Regions from separate parts of the Priestia sp. TRM10 genome, predicted to be linked through region 4. Evidence: riboswitches for the same ligand, from Rfam matches in the RefSeq annotation. Region 4 holds a riboswitch; each other region holds the start of a gene.
What was found. A riboswitch is a leader RNA that binds a small molecule or an ion and turns the genes downstream of it on or off. The one in region 4 is predicted to bind cobalamin.
Positions count from the first base shown of each region.

Region 1: another riboswitch for cobalamin. It lies ahead of ACK3CR_RS13875 (ribonucleoside-diphosphate reductase subunit alpha); the one in region 4 lies ahead of ACK3CR_RS00270 (HoxN/HupN/NixA family nickel/cobalt transporter).
Region 2: another riboswitch for cobalamin. It lies ahead of ACK3CR_RS18430 (ABC transporter substrate-binding protein); the one in region 4 lies ahead of ACK3CR_RS00270 (HoxN/HupN/NixA family nickel/cobalt transporter).
Region 3: another riboswitch for cobalamin. It lies ahead of metE (5-methyltetrahydropteroyltriglutamate--homocysteine S-methyltransferase); the one in region 4 lies ahead of ACK3CR_RS00270 (HoxN/HupN/NixA family nickel/cobalt transporter).

Region 1 covers NZ_JBJZOT010000013.1:496,157-503,455, forward strand. Annotated here, with positions in the region: gene splB (spore photoproduct lyase) at 1-72, shown strand, start outside; gene ACK3CR_RS13865 (vWA domain-containing protein) at 237-1,553, shown strand; gene ACK3CR_RS13870 (hypothetical protein) at 1,692-2,063, shown strand; cobalamin riboswitch at 2,347-2,551, shown strand; gene ACK3CR_RS13875 (ribonucleoside-diphosphate reductase subunit alpha) at 2,689-4,959, shown strand; gene ACK3CR_RS13880 (ribonucleotide-diphosphate reductase subunit beta) at 4,995-6,035, shown strand; gene pfkA (6-phosphofructokinase) at 6,461-7,299, shown strand, end outside.
Region 2 covers NZ_JBJZOT010000015.1:316,825-324,123, forward strand. Annotated here, with positions in the region: gene ACK3CR_RS18415 (ATP-binding cassette domain-containing protein) at 1-227, opposite strand, end outside; gene ACK3CR_RS18420 (ABC transporter permease) at 229-1,041, opposite strand; gene nikB (nickel ABC transporter permease) at 1,053-1,982, opposite strand; gene ACK3CR_RS18430 (ABC transporter substrate-binding protein) at 1,983-3,515, opposite strand; cobalamin riboswitch at 3,653-3,839, opposite strand; gene putP (sodium/proline symporter PutP) at 4,261-5,739, shown strand; gene ACK3CR_RS18440 (AI-2E family transporter) at 6,002-7,027, shown strand; gene ACK3CR_RS18445 (extracellular catalytic domain type 1 short-chain-length polyhydroxyalkanoate depolymerase) at 7,056-7,299, opposite strand, start outside.
Region 3 covers NZ_JBJZOT010000015.1:438,491-445,789, forward strand. Annotated here, with positions in the region: gene ACK3CR_RS18965 (GDSL-type esterase/lipase family protein) at 5-760, shown strand; gene metE (5-methyltetrahydropteroyltriglutamate--homocysteine S-methyltransferase) at 794-3,055, opposite strand; cobalamin riboswitch at 3,204-3,383, opposite strand; gene dacB (D-alanyl-D-alanine carboxypeptidase/D-alanyl-D-alanine endopeptidase) at 3,486-4,928, opposite strand; gene bshB2 (bacillithiol biosynthesis deacetylase BshB2) at 5,475-6,146, opposite strand; gene ACK3CR_RS18985 (YojF family protein) at 6,160-6,507, opposite strand; gene ACK3CR_RS18990 (hypothetical protein) at 6,809-7,168, shown strand; gene ACK3CR_RS18995 (ketopantoate reductase family protein) at 7,177-7,299, opposite strand, start outside.
Region 4 covers NZ_JBJZOT010000002.1:40,140-47,438, reverse strand. Annotated here, with positions in the region: gene ACK3CR_RS00295 (DUF2705 family protein) at 1-50, opposite strand, end outside; gene ACK3CR_RS00290 (ABC transporter ATP-binding protein) at 47-772, opposite strand; gene ACK3CR_RS00285 (hypothetical protein) at 835-1,089, opposite strand; gene ACK3CR_RS00280 (hypothetical protein) at 1,082-1,450, opposite strand; gene ACK3CR_RS00275 (pentapeptide repeat-containing protein) at 1,598-2,434, opposite strand; cobalamin riboswitch at 2,757-2,950, shown strand; gene ACK3CR_RS00270 (HoxN/HupN/NixA family nickel/cobalt transporter) at 3,075-3,872, shown strand; gene ACK3CR_RS00265 (hypothetical protein) at 4,153-4,638, shown strand; gene ACK3CR_RS00260 (hypothetical protein) at 4,726-5,079, opposite strand; gene ACK3CR_RS00255 (DeoR/GlpR family DNA-binding transcription regulator) at 5,703-6,485, shown strand; gene ACK3CR_RS00250 (rhamnogalacturonan lyase) at 6,628-7,299, opposite strand, start outside.

The DNA.
Region 1 (7,299 bases), on a different contig from region 4:
GAGCTTCGTGAGCATTTGGAATCTTATATTGATAAATACTTTCCGAACGCCAAAATTGAATACTTCACCTAATAAAGCTAGAGAATATCTCTAGCTTTATTTTTTTATTGATTGGCTAGGGGAATTTTAAGATAATGAAGAAGATAGGGGCTGGTAAATACGGGAAGTTATGAAGCGTGAAACAAGCAAAACCGATATAGAAGAAAGCATTTTAGAAAGAAAGGTGCATAATAAATATGAAGCGGAAAACGCTCTTAATCAGTTTTTTTATTTTCATTTTATTTATACATACTGCATGTGGCAAAAAGGAAGAAACTGATGCTTATTCAAGCGCTAATATAGAAAACATACCACAAGCAGCAGAAACGGTAGAAGATATGAACAATCAAAAGCAAGGAATTCTTGTAAAAAAGTATTTAAAGGGGAGAGAACTTGCCCAAACGTTAAAATATGACGAAATCATCGAAAGTGATCTAGAACCTTTTCTACATAAGAAAATTGATTCATTCGCCCAGTCGCAAAAAAGTAGCGAGCAATCGTTTTATAACTATCTTGTTTACTTATTAGGAAGTGGAGAGTACGGGGAAATAGAAAAAGAGCTTGAAACATTTGAACCTGTATTTCCAGAGGTAACTGCTGATCAAAAGAAAAAGAAGAATGCCGTGCTTTTGATAGATGGGAGTAAAAGTATGGAAGAAACGTTAGGAAATCAAACAAAACTTTCATTAGCGAAAAAGGCAATTATTGATTTTGCAGCAGCTCTTCCTAACGACGAATCTCTTACACTTTTAACATATGAGAACCCAATAGAAGAGGATGAGGAAACACAAAAAGTCCCCGCATGCCGGAATATACAAGTAGCGTATGATCATAAGTCATATGAAGCAGGTGAATTTGCTTCTTCTCTAGCAGAATATAGGGAAGGAGATGACACTTCATTTACAGCAGGATTGCAAAAAGCAGAAGAAGTTCTTTCTTCCTACAGTGATGAACAATATGAAAACTCTATTTATATTATTAGCGATGGAATAGATATTTGTGAGAACGAAGGAGAAGAAAGCAAAAGTATTCTTTCTAATAGCAGGGAGGATATCCATATTATTGGTCTTGATGTAGAGCAAGAAGAGGAAGCGGCACTTCAACAAGTCGCAGCAAAAGGTACCTACAAGACCGTAGCAACCGAGGAAGAACTACAAACATACATTAAGGAAGAGTGGGAGCAAGAAACGCCTGAAAAAACTTTTGTGCAAGAGGCGGCAATTTCAGATGAGGAAGAGCTTAGCGAGCAGAGACGTTTTGATTCTATTAAAGAATCTTATGATAAAGCAAGCCTCAGGGAGCGTGATCGACTTCTTTTAGGGGTAAAATATATAGAGGAACAAAAATTACTCTCATCAGAGGAAATTAAAAGGTTAGAAAAACGTATTTTAGATCAATATAAAAGCCGTAAAGAAGCCGTATGGGAGATTAGAGATCAAAAACTAGCTCTTATGAAAGCGGAAATAAAAGAAAATAATAAAATGATTCAAGAGTGGAAAGATAAGTGGCAGTGACATTCATAAAAGAGAAGAGCGTGCTCTTCTCTTTTATACTAAAAAATATCCAGAAAAATGTAAAAAAAGGGGGAACAGAAGAGAAAATGTATGATAAACTTGGGATAATTGTTTAGTATATATGAAAGGAGAAGAAGAGTGAAAAATACCAAAAGAGATACGGCGCTTTCCTTTGTATTTTTAGGACTTTTATTTTTAGGGTTTGTACAAGTATGGCACGAGCGTCAATATGTGCTTGGGGTTGGTGCAATTCTTGTAAGTTTTGTCGGCATCTGTGGGGTATGGAAAGGAATTAATAAAGAACGTCAAAAAGAGATTTTGTTAGGAATAAAACTTTTTTTTATAACCATTATATTTTGTTTGCTACACCGTTTTGTCTTTCATTTTATACAAAGTATAAACAATGATCATCGCTTTCTAGCCGCTTTTCTATCAAGCCTCCTTATCGTCTTTACTATGGACAAACTTGTCCGAATTACGTATCATAAGCTTCATCAAAAATCTGCTTAAGAAAAACAAAAGATGTGTATTATAAAACTAGTTCATATTTTTTGTGAACTAGTTTTTTTAATAGCAAAAAAGTGAAATTGATTTTTTTATAAGGAACAATACCTTGAGAGAAAAGAAGTTTAATAAATACGGGAAAAGTCAAGGTCTTTCTTTCGGGCAAGAACTGTGTATAATCAAGTATTGTAACGAACATAGAGTTTTTCTGTTGTAAAATCTAAAAGAGTCTGATAGAATAATAAACACAATATGTAGTGCTTAAATGAATATGAAAATACTATATTTTGTATAAACCTAAAATAAAGGTGTCATGTATTGACTTAAAAGGGAATTTGGTAATCAAACCAAAACTGTACCCGCAACTGTGATTGCTGATGAAATAAGCGCATCCACTGTATGAACGAAAAGGCTTACATAAGCTTATTATACGGGAAGGGCTTAGAGTAGAGAGACGCAAAAGTCAGGAGACCTGCCTTTTATTGAGACGTTTTATTCTGTTCGGGAGTTAGGAGGATAAAGCGAGGGTTGTGCTTTTTTGTGCGCACGTTCCTTCGCTTTATGCTCATTGCTCTCGAAGAGACAATGAGCTTTTTTTGTAGAGTGAATGGTAAAGACTGGAGGAAATATTATGTTACAAACAAATTCGAACACGTTAGAAACGGTTGTCGAACAAGATGGAGCTGAAGAGGCGTTAGTTGGATATCTAGAAAAACTAAAAGAAAAATATCCACATCTAGATTTTGACGATTATGAACAGAAAATTGTTCAAGGGGTGTTCACATTACAGGAAGTCACGAGAGATCGTCTTTCAAACTTGCTTATTTTAGGTGCACTTGAGCGTATTAACACGCTTGAACCTGATTGGACATATGTTGCAGCTAGCGTTTTATTGGACAAGCTTTACGGAAATGCAGCAGAAAATCGTGGCTATCAAGCAGATGAGAAATATGGTTCTCTTTATCATTTAATTGAGACGTTAACAAACACAGGAATTTTCAGCCCTGCTCTTTTATCTTCTTACACGAAAGAAGAGATCGAAAAGATTCAAAGTTTTATTTCACAAGAACGTGATGAACTTTTTACATACATCGGGCTACTGACATTATCTGATCGTTACTTAGCTCAAACACACGATCGCAAAACAATGGAATTACCGCAAGAGCGCTTCTTAATTATTGCAATGACGCTTATGCAAAATGAGCCAAAAGAAAAACGTCTTGCTCTTATTGAAGAAGCATATTGGGCTCTTTCAAATCTTTATATGACAGTAGCTACACCAACACTTGCAAATGCAGGTAAAACATATGGCCAGCTATCAAGCTGCTTTATTGATACAGTTGAAGATGATTTAAGAAGCATCTACGACAGCAATACAGACGTTGCTACACTGTCAAAACACGGCGGAGGTATTGGTGTATATCTAGGGAAAGTGCGTCCAAGAGGAAGCGATATTAAAGGATTTAAAGGCGTTTCTTCAGGAGTTATGCCATGGATGAAACAGCTAAATAATACAGCTGTTAGTGTTGATCAGCTTGGACAGCGTAAAGGAGCAATTGCTGTTTACTTAGATGTATGGCACAAAGATATTTTCAGTTTCCTTGATGCTAAGTTGAATAACGGAGATGAGCGTCTTCGTACACATGACTTATTTACAGGCGTATGCTTACCAGATTTATTTATGGAGAAAGTGCAAAACAGAGAAGAATGGCATTTATTTGACCCACATGAAGTGCGAAGCGTTATGAACTATTCTCTTGAAGATTTTTATGATGAAGAAAAAGGCAGCGGTTCATTTAGAGAAAAATATGAAGAGTGTGTAAGAGAAGAGAAGCTTTCTCGTGAAACAATTCCGGCAATTGAAATTATGAAACGAATTATGATTTCACAGCTTGAAACAGGGACGCCTTACATGTTCTATCGTGATACAGTAAACCGAGCAAACCCGAACAAACATAAGGGAATGATTTACGGAAGTAACCTTTGTAGTGAGATTGCTCAAAACATGAGTGCAACAACGCTTGTTGAAGAAACAACAGATGGAGGCACAATTGTAATTCGAAAAGAGATGGGCGATTTTGTTGTGTGTAACTTGTCTTCTGTTTCACTTGCAACAGCTGTAAAAGCAGACGTTATACCTCGTCTTGTGAAAATTCAAATGCGCATGCTTGATAATGTAATTGACTTAAATACAATTCCTGTACCACAAGCTAAATATACGAATGAAAAGTATCGTGCTGTCGGACTAGGAACGTTTGGACTTCATCACCTACTAGCTCTTGAGGGAATTAGCTGGGAAAGTGACGATGCTGTTGAGTACAATGATCGCTTATATGAAGACATTGCCTATTATGCCATTTCAGCGAGTATGGAGCTTGCAAAAGAAAAAGGTTCATATCCTGTATTTGAAGGTTCAGAATGGGAGAATGGTCGCTATTTTGAGGATCGTGGGTATACGAGCGATCGTTGGGAAGAACTTCGTGCTAAAGTGCAAGAACACGGAATGCGAAACGGCTACGTTATGGCTGTTGCACCGAATTCTTCAACAAGTATTATTGCGGGCTCTAGCGCAAGTATCGATCCTATTTTCCGTAAAGAATATTCGGAAGAGAAGAAGGACTATAAAATTCCAGTAACGGCACCAGATCTTACGCCGCAAACAAACTGGTATTATAAATCAGCATATCACATTGATCAAAATTGGAGCATTAAACAAAACGCGAAACGTCAGCGTCACATTGACCAAGCTGTATCTTTTAATCTTTATGTACAAAACGATATTCGTGCAAAAGACCTTTTAGATCTGCATCTTAATGCATGGTCAGAAGGATTAAAAACAACATATTATGTTCGTTCAACATCTGGAGATGCAATTGACGAATGTGAAAGCTGCCATAGCTAAGCGTAACATATATAATAGAAGAAAGGTGAATTGTGATGTCATATACACTAAAAAAGCGTGACATTATGGATCGTCAGGCACCAAACAGATCAACAAGCATTATTAACGGAGAAAGCTCTAATGTTTTAAACTGGGATGACGTTCGATTTAGTTGGGCGTACCCTAAATATAAAAAAATGCTAGCGAACTTTTGGACACCGTTTGAGATTAATATGTCACATGATATTAAGCAGTTTCCGCAGCTAACAGAGAAAGAACAAGATTCTTTCTTGAAAATTATTGGACTTCTTGCTCTTTTAGACAGCATTCAAACAGACTATGCCGGGAAAGTAGCAGACTATTTGACAGACTCAAGCTTAAATGCGCTTATGATTATGCTGGCACAGCAGGAAGTCATTCATAATCACTCTTATAGCTATGTACTTTCAAGCATTGTAAACAAATCTAAACAAGACGAAGTTTTCAACTACTGGCGTGAAGAACCAACGCTTGTAGAGCGCAATGAATTCGTCACGAACGGTTATAAAGATTTTGCTGAAAACCCAAGCGTCGAAACGCTCTTAAAGTCGCTTGTGTACGACGTGATTTTAGAAGGTTTGTTCTTCTATTCTGGTTTTGCCTTTTTCTATCATCTTGCTCGCAACCGCAAAATGGTAGCTACAAGCACTATGATTAATTACATTAACCGAGATGAGCAAATTCACGTAGATTTATTTGTGAAGATTTTTAAAGAAATTTTAGTGGAGTATCCAGAATACAACACGAAAGAACTTCACCAATTTATTAATGAAACACTTAAGCGCGCCGTTGAGCTTGAAGTAAGCTGGGCTAAGACTGTAATCGGAGACGAAATTGAAGGTCTTGTTCTACAAGAGGTAGAAGATTACATTAAGTTTTATGCGAACGTTCGGGCAAATCAGCTTGGTACTGAGCGTCCTTATGAAGGATACCGACAAAATCCTCTTCGTTGGATTAAAGCATATGAAACAGTGGATCTTGGCAAAACAGACTTCTTCGAACAAAAAAGTCGTCAATATGCTAAAACAACAGATGCAAATGGTTTTGATGAACTATAAAAAACGAAAAAGCGCAGAATCTTTTCTGCGCTTTTTCTCTTTGTTAAAAAAGGTAATGGATTGACAAGGATAGGTTATACTAAAAAATAGAGTTGGAAACTTTTTAAGGAGCAACAGCGTTAAGGTGAAAAAATATGAAATAACGCAAAGAAGGGCGAAAAACGAAGAAAAAAAGTGAAAAAAAGTGAAAAAAAGAGATGATAATCGCTTTCATGCTATTTTCACAAATATAACAAGTATGTTAAGGTAATAGGCGTAAATCAATGAGTTTCGACAATGGAGTCTTTTCCATTATAAGGTATACATAAAGAAGAGTAAAATTTTTCATAATGTAATGCTTAGAAACGATTCCCCATTTCCTATGTAAGATTGTTTGTAAAAAAGACAATCTTGAAATATGATAGATGTATGAGGTGATGAGAAAAATGAAAAAAATCGGCGTATTAACGAGTGGCGGCGATTCTCCAGGTATGAATCCAGCAATTCGTGCGGTAGTCCGCAAAGCAATCTTTGAAGGACTTGAAGTGTATGGAATTAGTCAAGGATATAAAGGGCTTATTGAAGGAAACATTCAAAAGCTAGAAGTTGGTTCTGTTGGAGATATTATTCAACGTGGTGGAACAATGCTTCAGTCAGCTCGCTGTGAAGAATTCAAAACAGAAGAGGGACAAGATAAGGGCATTGAACAACTGAAGAAACATGGTATTGAAGCATTAGTTGTTATTGGAGGAGATGGATCTTACCAAGGCGCAATTAAGCTTACAAAAAAAGGATTCCCTTGTATTGGAATTCCAGGAACTATCGATAATGATATTCCAGGAACAGACTATACGTTAGGATTTAACACAGCTTTACATACTGTCATTGATGCAATTGACCGTATTCGCGATACGGCTTCTTCGCATGAGCGCACATTCATCGTTGAAGTAATGGGGCGAGATGCTGGAGACATTGCACTTTGGTCAGGTCTTGCTGGTGGAGCAGAAACAATTCTGATTCCGGAAGCAGACGAATCTTTCGATGATATCATTGCTCGTCTTCATCAAGGAAATGAGCGTGGTAAGAAACACAGCATTATCGTTGTTGCTGAGGGTGTTATGAGTGGAAATGAACTTGCTGAGAAGTTAAAAGAAAAGTCAGGTGTTGAAACGCGTGTAACAGTTCTTGGCCACATTCAACGCGGAGGATCTCCATCTGCATTTGACCGCGTATTAGGAAGCCGTTTTGGTGGATATGCTGTTGATTTATTATTGCAAGGACGCGG
Region 2 (7,299 bases), on a different contig from region 4:
TTACTTTTATAATAAATGGCTCCTCCTGTCACTTGACAGTTCTTTTCAAGCAGGCCAACTAAGGCATGAGCTGTCAGGCTTTTCCCACAACCGCTCTCTCCTACTAAAGCAACAATTTCTCCCTTTTGAATATGAAATGAAGCTCCTTTTATGAGAGGGACCTTCTTCTCCTTTATAATTGTGGAGATTTCTAAATTTTCCACCTGCAACAACGCGTCATTTTTCAATTTAAAGTTCACCACTATTCTTTTTTAAATTTTCGCTTATAAGCTGACATGCTAATACAAAAAGTAAAACAAAGAGCCCTGGAAAAAGCATAACGTGTGGAGCACTTTGAAAATAAGAAGCTCCATTATGAAGCATAACTCCCCACTCAGGCGTTGGTGGTTGTACGCCTAATCCAAGAAAAGATAATCCTGCCATTAAAAGCACAATCTTGCCCATATCAAGAGAGATAAAAACAGCAAGTGGCGTAAAAATAGATGGAATAATATATCTTACCATCACTTGAAAGTGCGTATTTCCAGCCATTCTTGCTCCTTTTATGTAATCTTCCTCACAAATATTTAAAACAAAGCTACGTACAATGCGCACATAGTTTGCCCATCGAACAATTACAACCGCAATCATCATATTTATAAATCCTTGCCCTAGCACACCAACAATAGCAATAGTAAGAACAATATCAGGAACAGCTAGAAAACCATCCATAATGCGCAGAAAAAAGGTGCCCTTTCTACTTTTGTATCCTGCTAGAAGACCAATTGGAAGGCTAATAAGAAGCGTACTAATCATAATGAGGAAAGCTCCTCCAACACTTATTCTCATTCCATACAAAATACGAGACAGTATACATCTTCCAACATGATCTGTGCCAAATGGATAAGTAGAATTTGGCGGATGTAACCGCTGGGTCAAATTCGTATCTAAAGGATTATGCGGTGCCAAAAGAGGCGCTAACAGTCCCACAAGTAAAAGAACGATAAGAAAACTTACACCTTTCATCCCTCGGCTATATTTGTTATAAAACTGATGTGTCATTCTTTTTCCTCCTAGTTGGCCCGTAACCGAGGGTCAACAAAACTACACAATATATCTATTAAAATATGAATTAGCACAAATAAAAAAGTCGTAAAAATAACATACCCTTGAATAATAGGGTAGTCTCTCATATTAATCGCATCAATGATGTAACGGCCTAATCCAGGCCAAGAAAAAACCGTTTCAACAATGATACTCCCGCCAAGCATAAAAGCAAAGCTCGTCCCTGTCATCGTAATTATTGGTAATATAGCATGTTTTAATACTTCACCTGTTAAAAGAGAAAACTCGGACTGACCTCTTGCTCTTGCTGCTTTCACAAAAGGCTTGTGTAAAACATCAAGCAAATGCTCTCGTAATACGCGGGCATACACTGTTCCAAGTCCAAAACCGAGTGTGATAGCTGGCAATACTAAATTTTCTAAGCTCCCTCTTCCCATTGAAGGAAGTAACTGATACTTTACAGAACAAATATATATAAGTAAAAATCCTAGCCAAAATGATGGTAGAGATGAGCCAACAAGCGCAAGTCCCTTCCCAAAACGATTCACTATTCCTTGTGAACGGAGGGCTGTTGATATTCCAAAAAGAAAAGTCATAAAAAGCATAATCCCTAAACCGCCTAGGGCTAGTTCAAATGTGGCTGGAATTCTTCTCACAATTTCTTCAAGTACAGGCTGTTTTGACATATAGGACACTCCCCACTGTCCTGTAAATACGTCTTTTATCCAATGCACATATTGAACGGGGAGTGTGTTTGTTAAGCCAAGCTCTTCTCTTACACTATCTAAAGCTTCCTGTGATGCAGGCACGTTATGAGCTGTTAACATAAGGCGTGCAGGATCTCCGGGGGCTAGCCTAAGCAATAAAAAAGTGAAGGTTGACATAAGAAAAACCACAAGAATAAGCTGTACAACGCGTTCAGCGATAAAGCGAATCATTTAAGACGAGCTCACATCAACATTTGGGGTAATATAGTAATACTCGATTGGACTTGGCTCAAAGTTTTTCACCTTTTCATTCACTCCAAATACGGTATTTGGATAAACGATAAAAGATTGAGGAATATCTTTATTAATTTGATTACCGATTTTTATTGCGATTTCTTCACGCTCTTTTTCTCCAGAAGTTTGATTTAACTCTGTTAACAGTTTGTCCACCTCAGCTGAATTATAATGACTTACATTTGCTAGGCTCTTAGAATTATAAAACAAGTTTAAGAAGTATTGAGGATCTCCCGTGTGTGCTGTCAGCATGCTATACATAGATAAGTCCCAATTATCCTCCGCAAGAACATCATCAATATTTTCCACGCTTCTTACCTTTACTTTTATCCCTTCTTTTAAAAGCGAACTTTGAATCGTTTCAGCCATTACCGTCAACTCTGGTCGTTGAGGGAAAGTCAGCATTGTTAGTTGCAAAGGCTCTCCACCCTTAGTCCATACTCCACCCTCTTTCGTATAGCCTCCTTGTTTCATTAACGAATCAAAAGACTGATTTTCTTGACTCTGCTTTACTTTTCCAAAAGACAATACTTCTGGAAATGGGCCGTTTCCTTTCGCTCCTTCATTTTTCATAATAGACGTTAAGATCTCTTCTCTTGGCAAGACTTTATCAATTGCTTGTCGAACGGAAAGATTTGTTACACGAGCTGAGTTCATATTGAACATCATCATATGGGTTCGAAGTGAAGGAGCAGTTAAGACATTTATATTGTCGCTGTTTTTCAGCACGCTAATTTGATCTGTTGAAATATCAACAGCACCGTCCACATCTCCTGATTGTAAAGCCATAAATCTCGTATTTCCATCTGATATGAATTTTATATCAATTTCCTCAACTCTTGCTTTCTGTCCCCAGTAGCCCTCATTTCTCTTCATAGTCAGCGATTCGTCTTTGTTAAATTCCTCAAATTGAAAAGCTCCTGTAAGGGCAGGATATTCCTCTTTTCCATCTAATGTAGAGACATCTGCAATAATTGTAGATGGATCGGCTAGATGTGAAATTAAAGCTTCGTTTGGTTGTTTTGTAACAATCTCAATTTTGTGATCATCAATGACACGGATAGTTTCGAAGTTTAGTAAATCTTTAACCTTTGAATCTTTTTCATTTGAACGTAGAAGCGATTTTTTTACACTTTCAGCGCTCATTTTTTCTCCATTATGAAAGCTTACATTTCCCTTTAATGTGAAGGTCCACGTTTTACGATCTTTTCTTTCCCAGCTGCTTGCTAACCAAGGTTCTGGTTTTAAGTCTTCATTGAGTTTTACAAGTGTTTCACCTGCACCAGATCGCATTACTTCCCAGCTATCGCTGCCGTGTGGATCAAGGCTCTTTGGGCTCCACGGAAATGCAAAGGATAATTTTTTTGAGTCTGACTCTGCCCTATCTTGTCCTTCTGTACAGCCTGCTACAGCTAAAAAAATAAAACAGAATAGAGCTAAAATAACCGAATAACTGCGTGCTTTTTTCATTTTCTTCTCTCTCCTTTTATTTATCTAGGCTAAAAAAATAAGCATGTCTCCCCTTTCAAAGGTTAGACATGCTTTTATATTCATAAAGTTTAAGAAAACAGGCATTCTAACCACCTCCCTAAACTCCCGTAGGTCGAACAGCGATGTTAAAACAGGCAGGTCTCCTGACTAAGGAAAAGAGCCTTATTCCTTCCCGAACTTTTGTTCAGTGGTCTATTTAAAGCTCCTATACTCCATTCACAGTGGCGGGTCCGTGTCGAAATTTCATCGACTTCCCTTTTAAGCAAGCAAACTATGCTTTACACCTGTTTCCAAACTTTATAAAATTTTTATTTTTTGCACTTTTTAAAGTCTGACATTCTAATAACTACAAATGCAACTCTTCTATATTATAAAGCAAATGTATCCAATTGCAATATGAAGAGAAAGAGAATAAACTGCTCCCCTCTTTATTATAAAAATATAAATTCAAAAAGAAAGTTCCACTAGACAAAAAGAACTATATTTCTTTTCTTCAAATTCTTTAAAACAAGCTATATCCCTTTAAACATATTGTTCTATTATCTTTTTGATATTTTTACCTTTTTAGGTGATAATAGTCATATTTACTCAAAACAGACTTTACTCCTAGTCTCTTTTACTTTAGAATAATATTCCGAATAGTTAAATTATTTTCTCATAAAATAAGAGAAATAATTCACTTCATCAGCGCTTAAAGCGTAAAAACAAACAAGGGAGAGATTTGGTGGAGATTGGTACTTATATTACACTGGGCATCTATTTTTTAGGAATGCTCGCAATTGGTTGGTATGCATATAAAAAATCAACAGATGATATATCTGGTTACATGTTAGGAGGACGTGGTCTTGGTCCTGCAGTTACTGCCCTTTCAGCAGGTGCATCTGATATGAGTGGATGGATGCTTATGGGGCTTCCTGGTGCATTGTATACAACAGGATTATCTGGAATATGGCTCGCTGTTGGGTTATCACTTGGAGCTTACCTCAACTACTTGCTAGTTGCTCCTCGTCTTCGAACGTATACTTTTGTAGCAGATGATTCGATTACAATCCCCGACTTTTTTGAAAATCGATTTGAAGATAAAAGTCGTATGCTGCGACTAGTATCAGCTCTTGTTATTTTAGTCTTCTTTACACTTTATACCTCATCTGGATTAGTATCTGGAGGTCGACTATTTGAATCTGCATTCGGATTAGACTATCGATATGGAATGTTTACTATTGCAATTGTTGTTGTTGCTTATACGCTTTTTGGCGGCTTTCTAGCTGTAAGCTTAACGGATTTTGTGCAAGGTATTATTATGTTTCTTGCTCTTATTCTAGTACCGATTGTTGTGCTATTTGACTTAGGTGGACCAACGAATGTATTTGATACCATCAAAAGCATTGATGAAACACATTTGGATCTTTTCAAAGGAACAACAGTTATTGGTCTCTTCTCACTTCTTGCCTGGGGATTAGGATATTTCGGCCAACCCCATATTATTGTTCGTTTTATGGCTATTAGTTCTATAAAAGAATTAAAACCAGCTCGACGTATTGGAATGGGCTGGATGATTATTGCTATTATTGGAGCCTGCTTAACAGGACTATTTGGATTAGCCTATGTTACAGAAAATAACATAACATTGAATGATCCTGAAACGATCTTTATCCTGTTATCTGACATTTTATTTAACTCTTATATTACAGGATTTTTACTAGCCGCTATTTTAGCCGCTATTATGAGCACAATTTCATCTCAGCTTCTTGTAACATCAAGTGCAGCAACAGAGGACTTTTATAAAACGTTCTTCCGGAGAAATGCCTCTGATAAAGAGCTTGTTACAGTTGGGCGACTCGCTGTTTTAATTGTTGCCGTAATTGCCGTTATTCTCTCATATACACCAAATAGCACTATCTTAGATCTTGTTGGCTATGCATGGGCTGGTTTCGGTTCAGCATTTGGTCCTGCTATTCTTTTGAGTCTATTCTGGAGACGTATGACAAAGTGGGGTGCTCTTGCCGGAATTATTGTAGGTACTGTTGTTGTGCTTGCTTGGGTACAAACAGGGATGTCTGATTTTATGTATGAAATGATTCCAGGCTTCTTTGCAAGCTTACTTGCCGTTGTAGTTGTAAGTTTCTTTACGACCACTCCTTCTCAAAGTGTTCAAAATACGTTTAGTAAAATGGAAGAAGTCTTAAAAGACAGTCAGAAATAATGTACGTTTCATTTATATTTAGAAACTCTCTTTGCTTTCAAAGGGAGTTTTTCTCTTTTCATCTTCAATTAAATATTCAAAATCGCTAATACAGCTTTAAAATTAAACGTGAAAGGCATATAATATTAAGAGATAGGTTTAACACGATACACGTTCGGAAATGCACAGCAGTTTTTAAATATTCCTTTTAATATTTTCTGTAGTTTCCCATAATAGCGGGTTAAACAAGAGTACACTATATTTTTTATGGGAGATGTAAACAATGACTGGATTAGCAAAACTCTGGGAAAACCGCGGTTTTAGACGCTTCTTGATTTTCCTCATTTTAGCGCTTGCTCTTTTCGCTCTAAAAAGCATGATCAATTTTATTTTGTTAACATTTATTTTCACTTTTTTAATGGATAGAGTGCAAACGTTTGTCACAAAATGGGTGCATAAATGGGTACCCATCAGCCAAAAGCTCATCGTGCTTATTCTTTATGTTTTACTTGTCACTGGACTTATTGTAGGTGGCTTTAGATTTTATCCAGTTATTAAAACACAAGTTGAAGAGCTTGTAAAACAAATTAAGTCATTTTATCTGAATCCAGAAGATATTCCTTTCTTCTCCTTTATCTCAAATACGTTTGATAGCGTAAATTTAAATACTTATATTGAACAAGGATTTAACTTTTTATACAAATACTTAACAGACCTTAGTATCCTAAGTGTCCAAATCTTTTTGTCTTTAATTTTAAGCATGTTCTTCCTCTTGGAAAAACAAAGACTTATTATGTTCAGCAAAAAGTTTCAGCAAAGTAAGCTGTCTGCTTTTTATACAGAGATTGCTTTCTTCGGTCGTAAATTCGTTAGGACATTTGGAAAAGTCATTGAAGCTCAGTTTATTATTGCTCTTGTAAACTGTGTTCTTACAACAATCGGCCTTTGGTTTTTTGATTTCCCACAGCTGTTTGGGCTAGCGATTTTAATTTTCTTCCTCGGTCTTATTCCTGTTGCTGGGGTTATCCTCTCGCTTATCCCACTTTCCATCATTGGATATACAATTGGTGGATTTACAATGATTCTATACTTATTGATTATGATTATGGTTATTCATGCTATTGAAGCTTACCTTCTAAATCCAAAACTTATGTCAGCTAAAACAGAGCTTCCGGTTTTTTTCACCTTTATTGTGCTTATTTTTTCAGAACACTTTTTCGGAGTATGGGGATTAATTGTCGGAATACCTGTCTTTGTATTTTTACTTGATGTATTAGGGGTTACAAACAATCAAGAAGAAAAAGCTTAACATGAAAAAAGCTCTTGAGAAGATTTCTTCAAGAGCTTTTTTGATTTGAATATCCATTTTCCCCATTTTCTCTAATAAAAAAATCCCACATGATCTTACTTGCATGAGGTCCTTCAGAATCTGTAAAGCTTCCATTTTCATTTCCTCCTGACCATGCATGCCCCATGTTCAATACCGTATATTTCTCAACAATAGATTCCCCTCGTTTGTTTCGATACAAGTCATGTGTATATTCTTTTCCATTCCTCACTTTTCCTTTTATTGTTTCATTT
Region 3 (7,299 bases), on a different contig from region 4:
GTAGTTGAAAAAAGTAATGTTGTTACTGTCTTTATTTCTTGTTGTCCCATTTTCACATGCTTACAGCTCTGTACAAGACGTAAATTACGTAGCTCTTGGTGACTCTTTAGCAAAAGGCATGAATCCATATAAAACAGTTGGCAAAGGGTATAGTGATAAACTCATTCCTCTTCTTGAACAGGAAGGCCGTTCTGTTGCATTTTCAAAAGAGTTTGCTGTACCTGGTTACACAACGGCAAATCTTCTTCAAGATTTAGAGGTTAATGCGTATAGCAAACACGAGAACTTGTTTCATTCTGTTGAAAATGCGTCTCTTATTACTGTACAAGCAGGAGCAAATGATCTTCTTCATTATATTGCTCCACACCGTCAACATATGGTATCGCTTAGCAATGGCGAATGGGAGAGCTTATTACAGCAAACACAGCAAAACATGGAAACCATTTTAGAACGAATTAGAGATCTTAACCCAACAAGTGACGTCTATGTTGTTGGATATTATTTTCCTTTTTCAAACATTGACAATCCCTTTCAAGAACAAAACTTGAAGCAGCGGGTTTTAGACCTTAATGTAGCCCTGCAAAAAGCAGCCTCTTCACAGGAGCATGTTTATTACGTTTCGACAGAGAATTTATTTTCACAAAACAGAGGAACCTATTTACCAAATAAGATTGATATTCATCCTTCTCAGCAAGGATATGATCTGTTGGCACAGCGAATTTTTGATACGATCCATTTTTCAGAAAGATTCCTCCAATAAAAAAGCACCGTTCAGAGGAACGGTGCTTTTTTATTAAGCTTCTATTAGACTTGCACGATATTTCTTTGTTGCTTCAACAAGGACTTGGAGTGATTTTATCGCTTCTTCCTCTTTACGCGTTTTTAGACCACAATCTGGGTTAACCCAAAATTGTTTTTCATCTAATACACGTAGAGAAGCTCTAATGTTTGAGATAATATCCTCTTCATTTGGAATTTGCGGGCTATGAATATCATATACGCCAAGCCCAATTTCTTTTTCATAATGAAAATCTTCAAATGCTTGAAGCAGACGGCCATGACTGCGTGATGTTTCAATTGAAATCACATCTGCATCAAGGTCATCAATTGTATTCATAATTTCATTAAAATTAGAATAACACATATGAGTATGAATTTGCGTTTCATCTTTCACACCGTAAGCAGAAAGTCTGAATGCATATGCAGCAGCTTTTAGATACCCTTCCTTCTCTTCTTCTCGCAATGGAAGGCCTTCTCGAAGGGCAGGTTCATCAATCTGAATAATAGCTATTCCTGCGTCTTCTAATGCTAATACTTCCTGACGGATAGCAAGACCGATTTGATTCATCACCACTTCTTTTGACTCGTCATGACGAGGGAAAGACCAGTTTAAAATGGTAACAGGACCTGTTAGCATCCCTTTTACAGGCTTATTTGTTAAACTTTGAGCATATACGCTTTCTTTCACAGTCATTGGCTCTTTAAGCGATACATCTCCGTAAATAAGAGGTGGTTTTACGCAACGTGAACCGTAAGACTGCACCCAACCAAACTTTGTTACTTCCATACCGTCCAGCTTTTCACCGAAATATTCGACCATGTCTGTACGCTCAAACTCTCCGTGCACGAGAACGTCTAATCCAAGGTCCTCTTGAATTTCGATCCAGCGGGATGTCATTTCTTGAATAAACTGCTCATATTGTGCGTCTGTAATTTGTTTCTTCCGCCATTTTAAACGTGTGCTTCTCACTTCTTTTGTTTGAGGCATACTTCCAATCGTTGTTGTTGGTAAAAGCGGTAGCTTTAACTTTTCCTGCTGTTTCTTCGCTCTTATCTCATACGGTGGACGCGTTGCCTTAAGTTGTGCAAGCTCCTTAATTTCTTCTTGAACTTTATGATTATGACGCAATGGTGCTGCAACGAAAGCTTCAAAGCTTTTATCATAATCTTTAAACGATGTATTGTTCTCAATTCCTCTTTCTAACGCTTTTAGTTCTCCTAACTTTTCCTTAGCGAAACTTAGCGCTCCTTCTAAAAAGCTCGGAAGACTTTCATTCTCGGCTGTAACAGGAACATGTAGTAAGCTTGATGAAGGCTGTACCCAAAGATCACCATCGATTAAATTTAGAAGCTCTTTAACTTCAGCACTCGTTTCTGTTAAATTAGCCTTCCATACATTTCGTCCATCAATAACTCCTGCTGCTAATACTTTTCCTTTTGGAAAGCCCCATTTTTTCAGCTGTTCTTTTGTTTCCCCTTTATCATGAATAAAATCAAGTCCAAAGCCATCTACAGGGAGTGATAGAACCTTTTTATAATCAAAAACAGCTTCATAGTATGTTTGAAGAAGCAACTTCGTATTTTTGCAGCTCTTCGCTATTTCAGCATATCCGTTTTCAATCACTTTCCATACTTCCTGATCTAATGGGGATGTAAAAATTGGTTCTTCTAAGCTGACCCACTCTACTCCTTCCTCATCTAATTGTTGCAAAAGCTGTTGATAAAGCGGGATAAGACGCTGAATCCATGATGCTTTTTCGGTTTCTTTATATCCTTTCCCAAGAAGAACGAGCGTTGCTGGCCCTACAAGAGTTACTTTTCCATTTACACCAAGCTTCTGTTTTGCTTTTTTCCAATAATCTAAAAATCGATTTTCTTTTAAAGAAGGCGTAACATTCTCAAACTCTGGCACAATATAGTGATAGTTCGTATTGAACCATTTTGTCATTGTCATTGCTTCCGCCCCGTCTGTTCCACGAGCCATGCTGTAATACGTTTCAAGCGGTGTTTTATTTGTATTTTTGAACCGATCTGGCACAAGATCAAACGTCCATAATAAATCTAAGATATGATCATATAAACTAAAATCACCAACAGGAATATGCGTGATTCCCGCTTCCTTTTGCACGCGAATTCCTTCTAAAAATAAGCGGTCTAGTTCTTCTTTAAACTCTTTTTCTTCAAACGTTCCTTCCCAAAAACTCTCTAGCGCTTTCTTCCATTCTCTTTTTTCTCCGATTCTTGGATATCCAATATTTGAACTGTATACTGTCATGTTTTTTCCTCCGTCTCTATTGTCTTTTTAGCTATCAAAAAAACTCCCTTTTTTTCAAAAAAGAGAGTTAGAAGGCGACTTTAAGAACTGTTGAAACGGATCCATCTATTCAACATAAACCTTCACTCCTCCCTATGAACGCGTAGGTATAAAGCGCAAACAAGTGGCAGGTCTCCTGACTTAGGTTCATCGTTCTTCTATCCCTTCCCGCTTTCGCAGTGGCTATGATAGAAACTCCCCTTCACAGTGGCGCGACCGTGGCGGCTTCTCACCGCTCTTCCCTTTTAAGCTGCAGCGTATGTACAGCACCTCTTGCATGGACATTATAAAATTAGTCTCCTCGACTGAGGAATTGTTAATAAGAATAACGCGATTTTCCCCTTTGTGCAAGACTATTTTTCAGATTATTCATTTTTGATCTAATTTTTTATTATTTTAGAGAAGCTAACATAACCGCAATTTCGTCTTCGATATCTTTTACATCTTCTTCTAGAAAAGCATTAAAAACGATTGAGAAGATAAGTTCCTCTCCAGCTGCTGTTGTTACATATCCGGAAAGAGAGCTAGCGCCTGTAATAGATCCTGTTTTGGCTCTTACATTTCCTTCTGCAACAGTCCCTCTCATCCGTTCATCGAGCGTTCCCCCTATCAATTCATCCGGATCTCCTGCTAAAGGCAAAGATTCATAAAAATTGTCGTACCAAGGTTTTTGCCTAGCATGAAAAAGAAGAGAAGAAATTTCGTCTGTTGGCACTCCGTTCACATGTGATATGCCTGAACCATCTCGAATCATCATATTGTCTACATTGACATTCATCTCAGAAAGCGTTTGTTTTAAAGAAGCTAAACCAGCTTCAAAGCTTCCTTCACCATACTGTACTTTTCCCATTTCTTTCACAAAAATTTCTGCAATTGTATTATTACTCAATTTCATATACGGAATAAAAATTTCCCCAAGTGGAGGAGATTCCTTTACTTCCATCAACTGAGCTTTTTGAGGTGTTTCTTCTTTCTTCACTTTTCCTGTTACTTTTATTCCGTTCTTCTCTAAGACGTCTTTAAATAAAGAAGTCGTATACAAAGCAGGGTCCTCGACGGCAATGGCTGTTTGAGCAGGTTCCTCTCCCTCCTTGATGATTCCTTTTACTACAATAACATTTTCATTCCGTTTTCTGACAATTTCTAAATCTGTTTCTCCTTTTCCTGTTTTAGTTTCATTCATCACTTTTACGTAGTCCGTTTTAGGTAATATAGAGATGTGAGCTTTCTTACCATTTTTGGTCGGTGTTGTCTCTACTATAACTGTTCCCGCTTCATAGCGATGATCAGGAGAGAACGTCAACGCTGATATTTGAGCTCCGTACGCATATGATTCGTCTTTCCAAATCATATCTTCTGAAAGCCGAACATCGTCATACCACGTTTCATCTCCAATAATATTTCCCGAAATTTTTTTGATTCCTTTTTCGTGTAATAGAGCTGAAAACTGCTGTAACTCTTTTAATCCAAGAGTTGGATCTCCTTTTCCTTTTAAATAAAGATTCCCTTTTAACACACCATTTCTCACTTTTCCATCATGCCAAATCTCTGTGTGAAACTTATACTCCTCACCTAATGTTTCAAGCGCTGCTGCCCCTGTAAAGAGTTTCATATTGGACGCAATTTTCATTCGAACTGAGCTGTTCTTTTCATACAGTACTTCTCCGCTTTTGGCCTCTTTTATACTGATTGAACTTATCGCACCCTTTAAATCTTTATGTTGTAACACTTGTTCCATTTTTGTTTTTAATGTACTCGCCCCCTCCGCTGACACATTAACGGCCTGTATTATGATTAATACGAACATCACCAAAATTCCACACCATTTTTTCATATCCTTCCTCCTTTATGTACTCTTGTGCATAGACTTTCACATTCCCCTTATTATTATTGATGTTTTATGTACAGAGAGAAGAACAAGTTTATAAAAAAAAAGAAGCTTTTTGTTTAAAAGCTTCTCTCTTTATAAGATGAAATATAGTCATGATAAGCAGACTTAAGAGAATATATTGATCAGCTTATTTGTTTTGTCAGGCATGCAGACACTCCGCTCATCAATTCCTCTCAATAGTGAAAAAGCACGAGCAGAACTTAAGCATAGGCAGGCAACGGAGTATCTTTTACCATTGCAATACGCAAAAAGAGCAGAAATATAATATCTTCTATTATTCTAAAATACTTTCTTGTCCCTTCAAATGAAATCAAGAACCCAGGACTTACAGTCTGAAAAGTTTTTTCACAAATAAATTTACTGCTAAAAACAGCGACACAGCGCTAATAATATAAAGCTTTTCATTCCTCTTTTCTACAACTCCATTCCCTCAACTACCCAATTACAGCACAAAAAAAGCAGATGTGTTCATCACATCTGCTTCCTTCTTTACTTTCCTTCATCATCAAAAGAATATGTCCAAAACTCTTCACGAGCAAGCATTTTTAAAATTTCAGGACTTTGTTCGATATTGTTAAAGTCCATGGCTCCAAGCATTCCTTGTGTTTGAGAACGGTGTGCTTTAATTGCTGCAATTTTGATATCTTTCACACTGCTTACATCATGAACAACATCAGGATGACCAATCGCTTCTAGGCGGTCTTTCGAAAAGGCGTGACAAAGAAGGCGAGGACGATCTTCTGGACGAAGACGCTTGACCGCTCTTACTGTTGCCGCTCCTGTTGCATTATGATCTGGATGAACAGCATATCCAGGATAGTGCGTAATAATCGTCGTTGGCTTAATCTCGTCAATAATGTTGCCAATAACGTCTGCATACACTTCGTCATCTAAAAACTCAAGCGTTTTATCACGAAGGCCCACCATACGAAGCTCATCTAGCTCCAGGATTTCGCCAACTTCTGTTAACTCTTCTTTTCGAATCTTTGGTAGTGTTTCACGGTTTGCAAACGGAGGGTTTCCCATGTTGCGTCCCATCTCTCCAAGAGTTGTGCATGCATATGCTACATATCCACCACTTTGCTTTGTGAGCGCAATCGTTCCTGCTGCTCCAAAAGCTTCATCGTCTGGATGTGGAAAAATGACTAATAAGCGTTCCATTTCTTTCAGCTCCTTATGTAAACGGCTTTTCACTTAGCTGAAGAGCAACGGCTAATCGACCTTGATCATCGTGCCCTGCAAGTAAAAGACGCCCTTCTTCATCTACTTCATAGTGCGTAAGGCCTTCTGCATACACCCAGCCGTTATTCACTTGAAGACCAACTCTGTACGGACCTTGCCCAATGATTTTACCTGTTTGAATATTTACGCGCGCATTTCTAATAAATGCTCCAACGTTCATTGCTTTATCGTTAAAATGTGAAGCATACGCTCCATTCGTTGTTTCTAAATGCACGTAAACTTCTTTATGAAAAAACGTAGAAAGATGTTTTTTAACATCCTCTGCCTTAATGACTTCCATTCTAAAACCTCCTTTAGCAAAAGCTTAATTCCATAAAGCCAGTTTTATTTTAACGCAAAATCGCATAAACTGCGAATAGTTAGGCTTCGTTTTTTATTTTTTCGTCTTTAAAGAAACTTTTTCACTCTTCTTTCGTCTAATAAATTGGATAAACTGTTGCTTTTTTAGACTTTACTGTGTTATAAAAAACATCTATTCTTAACAAGAAGTTAATTAATTTCTAATATCTGCTTTACATACAATTCATCTTTTTATGTTACGTTATTAATATAACGGATAGATTAAAAGAAAAGGGGGATGAATGAACGTGTCACAACTTGTTAATTTCATCTATGAAGGTGCAGCAAATATGCGTAACGATTTTCGTATTCGTTTAATGAAAGGTGTCGCTTTTCTTTTACTATTCAGTTTAGTGGCCTTTACTCAATTAGGACCTCATCTTTCACAAACTACAATAGGTATTATTGGTTTTATAATCTTTTTAGTATACATTCTAAGTGACGTCTTATTCGAGGAAAAACGGTGGACGTTAAAGCTTATGCAAACATACCTCTCCACAATGCTATTCATTGTAGGCATCATTGAGATGCATCGTATGGTTACAACATGCTGTATTATAGGCATTCTTATGGTTCCATACTTAATTGAAGAGCTGAAATAAACGAACCCTTAAAGGCTTCGTTTATTTTTTTGGACTTCATATACTTTTAAGTTTTGATATACCGCTTCTAAATATGGACAGCGCATTCCCTGTTCTTTTGCTTTTTGCAACAAATAACCTTGAAGATGGTC
Region 4 (7,299 bases):
AATTTCCGTTTAAAAAGTCGCTCCCATTCCGCTAAAATTAATGCCTTCATCGTGACACCAACTCCACAAACGCATCTTCTAAGTTTTGATTTTCAGATGCAAATTCATTTAAATCTCCGTTCCACATTAATTCGCCTTCTCTAATCACAACAATCTGGTCACAAACGCGCTGTAATTCATCAAGCAAGTGGCTCGAAATTAAAATCGTTTTTCCATACTCCTCTTTTAGCTTGAATAAAAGCTCGCGTAGTTCTCTTACCCCAATGGGATCGAGTCCGTTTGCTGGTTCGTCTAATATAAGAAGTTCAGGATCTCCTAAAAGAGCTTGCGCAATTCCTAATCGCTGCTTCATGCCAAGCGAATAAGTGCGAACTTTATCATCTTCCCGTCCTGTTAATCCAACAATTTCAAGCACTTCACATACTCTTTTTTCACGTTCACTTTTAGAACTAATATGAAGTCGCGCTAGATTATGAAGATTTTCTCCTCCTGTCATATATGGAAAGAAGATGGGCGACTCAACGATTGCTCCTACTTCCTTTAACGCTTCTTTACGATCTGTCATAATATTTTTTCCATTTAATAAAATTTGACCCCCTGTTGGTTTAATCAAGCCTGTTAGCATACGGATAAGCGTTGTCTTCCCAGCTCCATTTGGCCCTAATAATCCGCAGATGTCTCCACCTTTAACACTGAACGACACTCCTTTTAATAACGAGCGTTTTTTCATTTTTTTAGATACGTTTTGGACATTTAAAATTGTATTTTTCATAAGAAAATCCCTCCTAACGTCAGTATAGGAGGGAATTATAAACATTTTATAAAGTTTTAGAACTAAAGAAAAAATTTTCCTGCTGCAACAAGAGCAGCAACTTGGGCGGCTACTTTTAGGAAATCTACAAAAAAGCTGTGCCAGCCAACTCCTTTTTTCACAGAGTTTTCAATTGTATCAAGCTGTTTTTGAATGATTTCAAGCTTATATAAAATCGTTTCTTTCTGAATCGTAAGCGCCGTAATTTCTTTATCTTTTTCACTCATTCGATTTTCAAGTTTTGCAACACTTTCCGTTAATGACTCAATCTTATTCATCTTCCTTCACATCTCTTGTTCCCCATAAAGCAAGGAGAGCTATTGCAAAATAAACGCCTACTCCCGTGTTTAAGGGTTGCTTTGCTAGAATAAATCCCGCTGCCATCATTCCATACAGAAACGTTGATGAAAGCAGTGATATTTTACGCATCCACGCTTTTCTCCATACGAGTCCAAGAATGAGGGAAATCAAACTTAAAATAAAGATACTTGCCCACTCTGCTTCATTACCAATTTCCTGAAACGTATAAAAAAATTCAGGGCGGTTATGAAACAACTTGTCATTTACTACTAGAACCATAGACCACCACGCTGTAATAAGAATTAAAAACATTTCAATAAAAACATTTCGTTTTTCCATAGCATGCCTCATTTCTATTCTAGCTTCTATACTCTATGAAATTTTTTTAATACTTGTCACATTTTTATATAAAAAGTCCTCCTATCCCCTTTTCCCCCTTCTCTACAAGCTATTAAAATAAAAAAGCGTAAGAACTTTTAGAAGTTCTTACGCTTTTTGCCAATGAGCTGGTATTTTTAATGACGGTGGCAACTTTGTATAACTATTTCCCTTTGCTGCGTTTACTTGTGCTTGAGTAAGAAAAAGACTTCCCGTCAAATCTGCCCCGCTAAGATCTGCATCCCTAAAGTCTGCTCCAATCAAATCTGTAAAACGAAGATCTGCTTCTCTAAGATCTGCTGCAATAAGGAGTGCCCCTCTTAGATTCTCCCCTTTAAGCTTTGCTTTCCTAAGCTTAGCCCCTATATAATCACTGCTATACTTTCGTTTTTTCTTATGAGTGATGTGCGGGCGGACTAATTCACTTGTTTGTAAAAGCAGTGTATTTACTTTTGCTCTATGCCCTGCAACATCTATATGTAAAATTTCTTCTGGAGATTGTTCTGTCATCTTTTCCGTTTCTCTGAACATCTCTCTTAGCTCAGCATGAATAAATTTTGTTTCCCTATAGCCCATTGCTTCATATAAGTAGGAAAGCATTTCGTGAAGTTGCTGAACAATCGGATAGACGCTAAACATTTGTTCAGCATATTGTTTATTTTCTTTCCATTCTTTCCTCTTATATATAATTCTAGATACTTTTTGACCTGCTCCAAAACATTCATAAGCAACACAACCGCGAAAGCCTTCCTTCATTAAGTTATCATGAATGCCGCACAAGTAGTTATCTTGCAAATTCTGGCAAGGTGTTCCTCCATCTTTATCAAAAGCAAAATCAGCTGACTTTGCATATGGCAATGCAACACAGCATAAACCAAAACAGCTTGTACAGTCTGAATTCAATGCTTTTTGAACTTCTACTTTATTTTCTAATTCAATTGACACTTTTATCCCATCCCTTTTTTAATCCCGCTATATTCATATTAAAAGGAATGAGGTAAAAAAGGAAGAGATTTGTAAATTAGATTTCCACTCTGTTTATATTTCTTGTTAACCAAGGTGATGAATGTTTTCTAACTATTTAATAAGAATTTGAATTTCTTTGAATAATGAGGACGTTTTTTATCGATTATCATCCTTTCTTCCTTTCTATCCATAGTATCAGTAGTGTAGAAGTATGCTAGACCTTTAAAAAGAAAAGATTCGTTTGGAGGATTTAACTTTTACAAAAATATGGTATACTACCAAAAAAAGCATATGAAAACGATAATTAACCCGCAGTTTAGGGGCTCTTACTTTTTAAAAGGAGGAGGTAACAGGGAACCAAGTGAAAATCTTGGGCGGTCCAGCCACTGTTATGAAGGAGTTTTTCGCCAGATGCCACTTAACAACTCTGTTAGGGAAGGCGGCAAAAAATGATGATTTCAGAGCCAGGATACCTACCTAATCTGTACGCTAGGATCTTCTAGGAAAGAGAGTAGTGTATACATATTCAGCATTGTTTATTTATGCTGCTTATTTGTTATACATATTTCCCTCAACCCTAGAAATGGTTGAGGATTTTTTATTAAAGGAGGCTACAAAATTGGAAGGTTTATCACTTTTTGCATTTGTATTTGTTTTAGGATTAAGGCATGGGCTTGATGCAGACCATTTAGCTTTCATTGATGGTCAAACAAGGTACAACTGGAGGATGAAAAGTCCTTTCTCAAGATGGGTTGGTACATTATTTTCGTTTGGACACGGGGGCGTTGTCGCATTAACTGCTGGAGTTTTAGGAATGGTGATGAGTAACTTTACGTTCCCATCATCCTTTGACATCTTTGCTTCATGGGTCTCTATTTTATCTTTATTTTTAATTGGTACATTAAATACGTACAATTTAATTCGAACAAGAGGTAGTAAGGAAGAATTTCAGCTTAGTGGGTTAAAAGGGAAATTCATCCCAAAACTTGCAAAAGGAACAACAAATCCGCTTCTTATTATTCTGATTGGTGCTCTCTTTGCCCTAGCAGCCGAAACGGTGAGTCAAACAGCTGTATGGACATTAGCTGCGGGCAATTCAAGCTCATATACTCCCTTATTATTAGGTCTAGTTTTTATGGTTGGCATGATGATTACAGATACAATTGATTCTTTTGTTGTACACAAGATGGTCAAAGACTCAAGTGAATTTGGTCAAGCGGCTTCACGCCTTATGGGCTGGGTCATTGTTGTACTCGCCTACAGCGTTTCTTTCTATCTTGCTTTTACATTCTTCAATCCATGGGCAGAAATAGACTTTGAGATTGTTGGCGTTATCCTTTTTCTATTTCTTCTTTCAATGTTTATTTTTGTCCGTTTCAAAGCTAAAAAAGCAAACAACAGTGTTCAATCCGTGTAACAACTGTGAATTTATCTGAGAGAGCAACACATCCTTTGCTCTCTTTTTCTCCAACTTAAACAAGTCAGTTTGTAATAAGAAACAAACTTGATAGAAACTCTCTCATTTTACGCATCTTTCTTCCACATATGATTATTAATCGTCTTTCTATTACAGGCAGTTTCTCTCTTTCAGCTTATTTTATCTCTTTAATAAAAAATTTCTCTTTACATAATGTAGATAGAGGACTCATTTAGGGTAATGATACACATAAAGGAAGATAAATAGGAAGGAGTCATTTATGAATATGAATCTTGTCATCATTTTACTTGCTTTAGCAGGACTTCTCATTATTTGCTGTAAGACCTTTAGCTCTCCTTATATTGCGTGCAATGCCGTCGGGACATTTTGCAGTCTATTCACTGCTCTAGCTATGATTCAGCACCAGCTTTCAATCATTGAAGGACTCATTATTATCTGTGTCATCTTAGTGCTCGCTTACCTCATTTATACTCCTTTGAAAACAAGCTTATTTGTTCGAAACTGCTATATTATGTTCAATGTTAACTTCTCTAAGTCACAAGAGATTATAGAAAGAGAAAACGCTAATATTACGATTATTACCAAACCGCTAAACACTCTTATTCTTTCCTATAGAGAGCACCAAGCAGAACAAGCACACCATCTAAAAAAGATACTTAAACAAGAAGCACAAGGTATGCCACTATCTGGCTTTCTTCTTCTCTCAAGCTCTATTATTCTCTATTTATGGCAAGGTATTAGCTAAAATATACCTAAAAAAGCAGTGAGAAACCGAAAGCTTCTCACTGCTTTTTTCACTTCCATTTTCTATATTAATAGAAACGAAACGGTCTTACATATTGAAGTTTTGAACAATTCTTTTAATGATGTTTTGTTCTCTCTCTTCTAATTCACTCATTATGTCTTCAAAGGCTCTAGTTGATTCATATGTATTTAATACTTGAAGTGCCGCAATACTATAGTGACCAATTGTATCTTTTCCAAATATTTTGTGAATCTCTTCATTTCTATACTTGCTTAGCTCGATAAGTTTAGAAATAACTTCTGCATTGGATATGTTACCCTTTACAATTTGGATAAGAGCCGTCACTTGTACTTTTGGATATGGATGATCTAAATATTCTATTGCTGCTGTCTCATCGAAGCTGTTTTTTGTTTTCTCTTCCTTTACAACTGGAAATCTCAATATTTTTCCTCCACATTTGCCGTAATCCGTTGTTACTAAGTGATGTAAGTTGCTTTTATCTGTTGTCTCTACTATATATGTTATGCTTTACAGTCAGAAACAAACTTTAGCAAGCTAGGTTCTACCCTATATCACTATGCTCTCTTCGCTCTCCTCTCTTTTCTAAAATGATAGGAACTTATAATATATATGGTAATTTAGTTTTAATATGGTCATGTTGACCTTTACATGATAAATCTTACCAGATTCCATCTCCTCTATAAAGTAGCATTTATAAAGAATAAGGGATTTTCAATTTTAAAAATGACACGTTTTGCAGTAAATACTCACAAAAAAACCTCCCTAATAAAACATTTACATCATTATCGCACTTTGATTCAAAAAACAATTCAACGAAAACAAACTTTTAATTTTTTTATTTATATTTGTTTCACTCTTCTCCTTTATGTTTTTTCTCCTTCGCTAGCCTTTGAACGTCTTTAAAAGAGCTCATTCTTCTAAGAAAGCATAAACTATAGCGTGAATTTATATTAAAAAGTATGATATGATGAGACAAAATAAAAAGAAAACAACATATTCCTCTGTAATTTGTTTTACAGATATTGAAGGAAAGGACGTTATGAATGCTAGTAGCCGAAAGACAACAAAAAATTGTGGATTTAGTTAATTTACGATCAAGCATTCGAGTTTCTGAGCTTAGTGAGCTTTTTGCTGTTACAGAAGAAACCATTAGACGTGATCTTGAAAAACTCGAAAAAGAAAATAAATTACGAAGAAGTCACGGTGGAGCAGTGAGTGTCCAAGAAAAAGAAAGCGAAATAGATTTCTCAGAACGAGAAATTACAAATGTATTGGAAAAGAAAATAATCGCTCATGAAGCCGTAAAAAGAGTAGAAAACGGTGACCGGATTATTCTTGACGCAAGTACAACCGCATGGTATATGGCCAAAATACTTCCTAACATTCCGCTCACTGTCATTACAAACTCTATTAAGGTTGCGATTGAACTTAGCAAAAAGGACCGAATTGAAGTGATTTCAACTGGTGGAATCCTGCTTCCAAAATCCTTGTCTTATGTAGGACCGCTAGCGGAGCGATCGCTTGAGAATTATCATGTTAATAAAGCCTTTCTTTCCTGTAAAGGTATTGATTTAACTAGTGGATTAAGTGACTCAAACGAATGGCAAGCTCTCTTAAAAAGAAAAATGATTGAAAGATCGAATAAAACATTCTTGATGGTTGACTCTAGCAAGTTTGGTTACCGAGAGTTTTCACATATCTCTACTCTAGATCAAGTTGATGAAATGATCGTGGACGTAAAACTCCCTTCCCATTCTCAAGAGAAATTAAAAGAAAAAAACATTATCGTTACGACCGTTGACTTTGTTGATAAACCTGCTTCTTAAACAAACTTATTTTATGATAAGTTTGTTTTTTTGTATTTCCCCCAGAACTAAGACAAATTTTATATATTGATCTAGTTCTGTTTTCAAGAGAATATCAATAGAAAAAGCCGAAGCTCTTTAAAGCTCCGACTTTTCCCTTAACTTAGTGATGGTTTTTCAAAAGAGGAACGTCGCGCCAATTCATATCAGAAGCAAAATAGAAGCTCGGATATGCAGGTTGATTATACCCCGTATTTTGGTTGGCAATTCCTGTTCTGTACTGCTTATCCTGCATTAAGGTATATAACTTATGATTTGTTTTTTCTGTGCTCATATATATGCGAAGTGCTGAGCTATCCGCTTTCTTCACAATAAGTTCTTCTCTCCAGTCTCCAAACAGGTCAGCAACTAAGCTTGGGTTCCCTTTTGTGCCATTGTTTGTACTCGTATTTGTAGCTGTTAGTAATCGTCCCTTTTTCCAGTCATCGATTGTTGGCGGCTCTGCAAAGGTGCCCTTAATGATTTGGGTTGTCATATCAGCTCCCCATCTAATGCTCATATTTGTTCCTGGAAACTTCTGATCTATTTTTTGGCCATCAGCGCTTAATAGACTTGTAGCCCACATTTCTAATCCTTCATGAGCAGGATCAATATCTCCTACAATCCCACGACCTGTATCTTTACCTGTATATTCTCCAACAATTACTTCTCCTGTTTTCGCATCACGTAAACTATAGCCATAAGGTGCTTTTGTGCCATTTTCATGCACCATAAAAATTTCTAGTCCGCTTCGTTTTGGATTAATGTCAGCAACGTGCAGGGTATCGCCGTGACC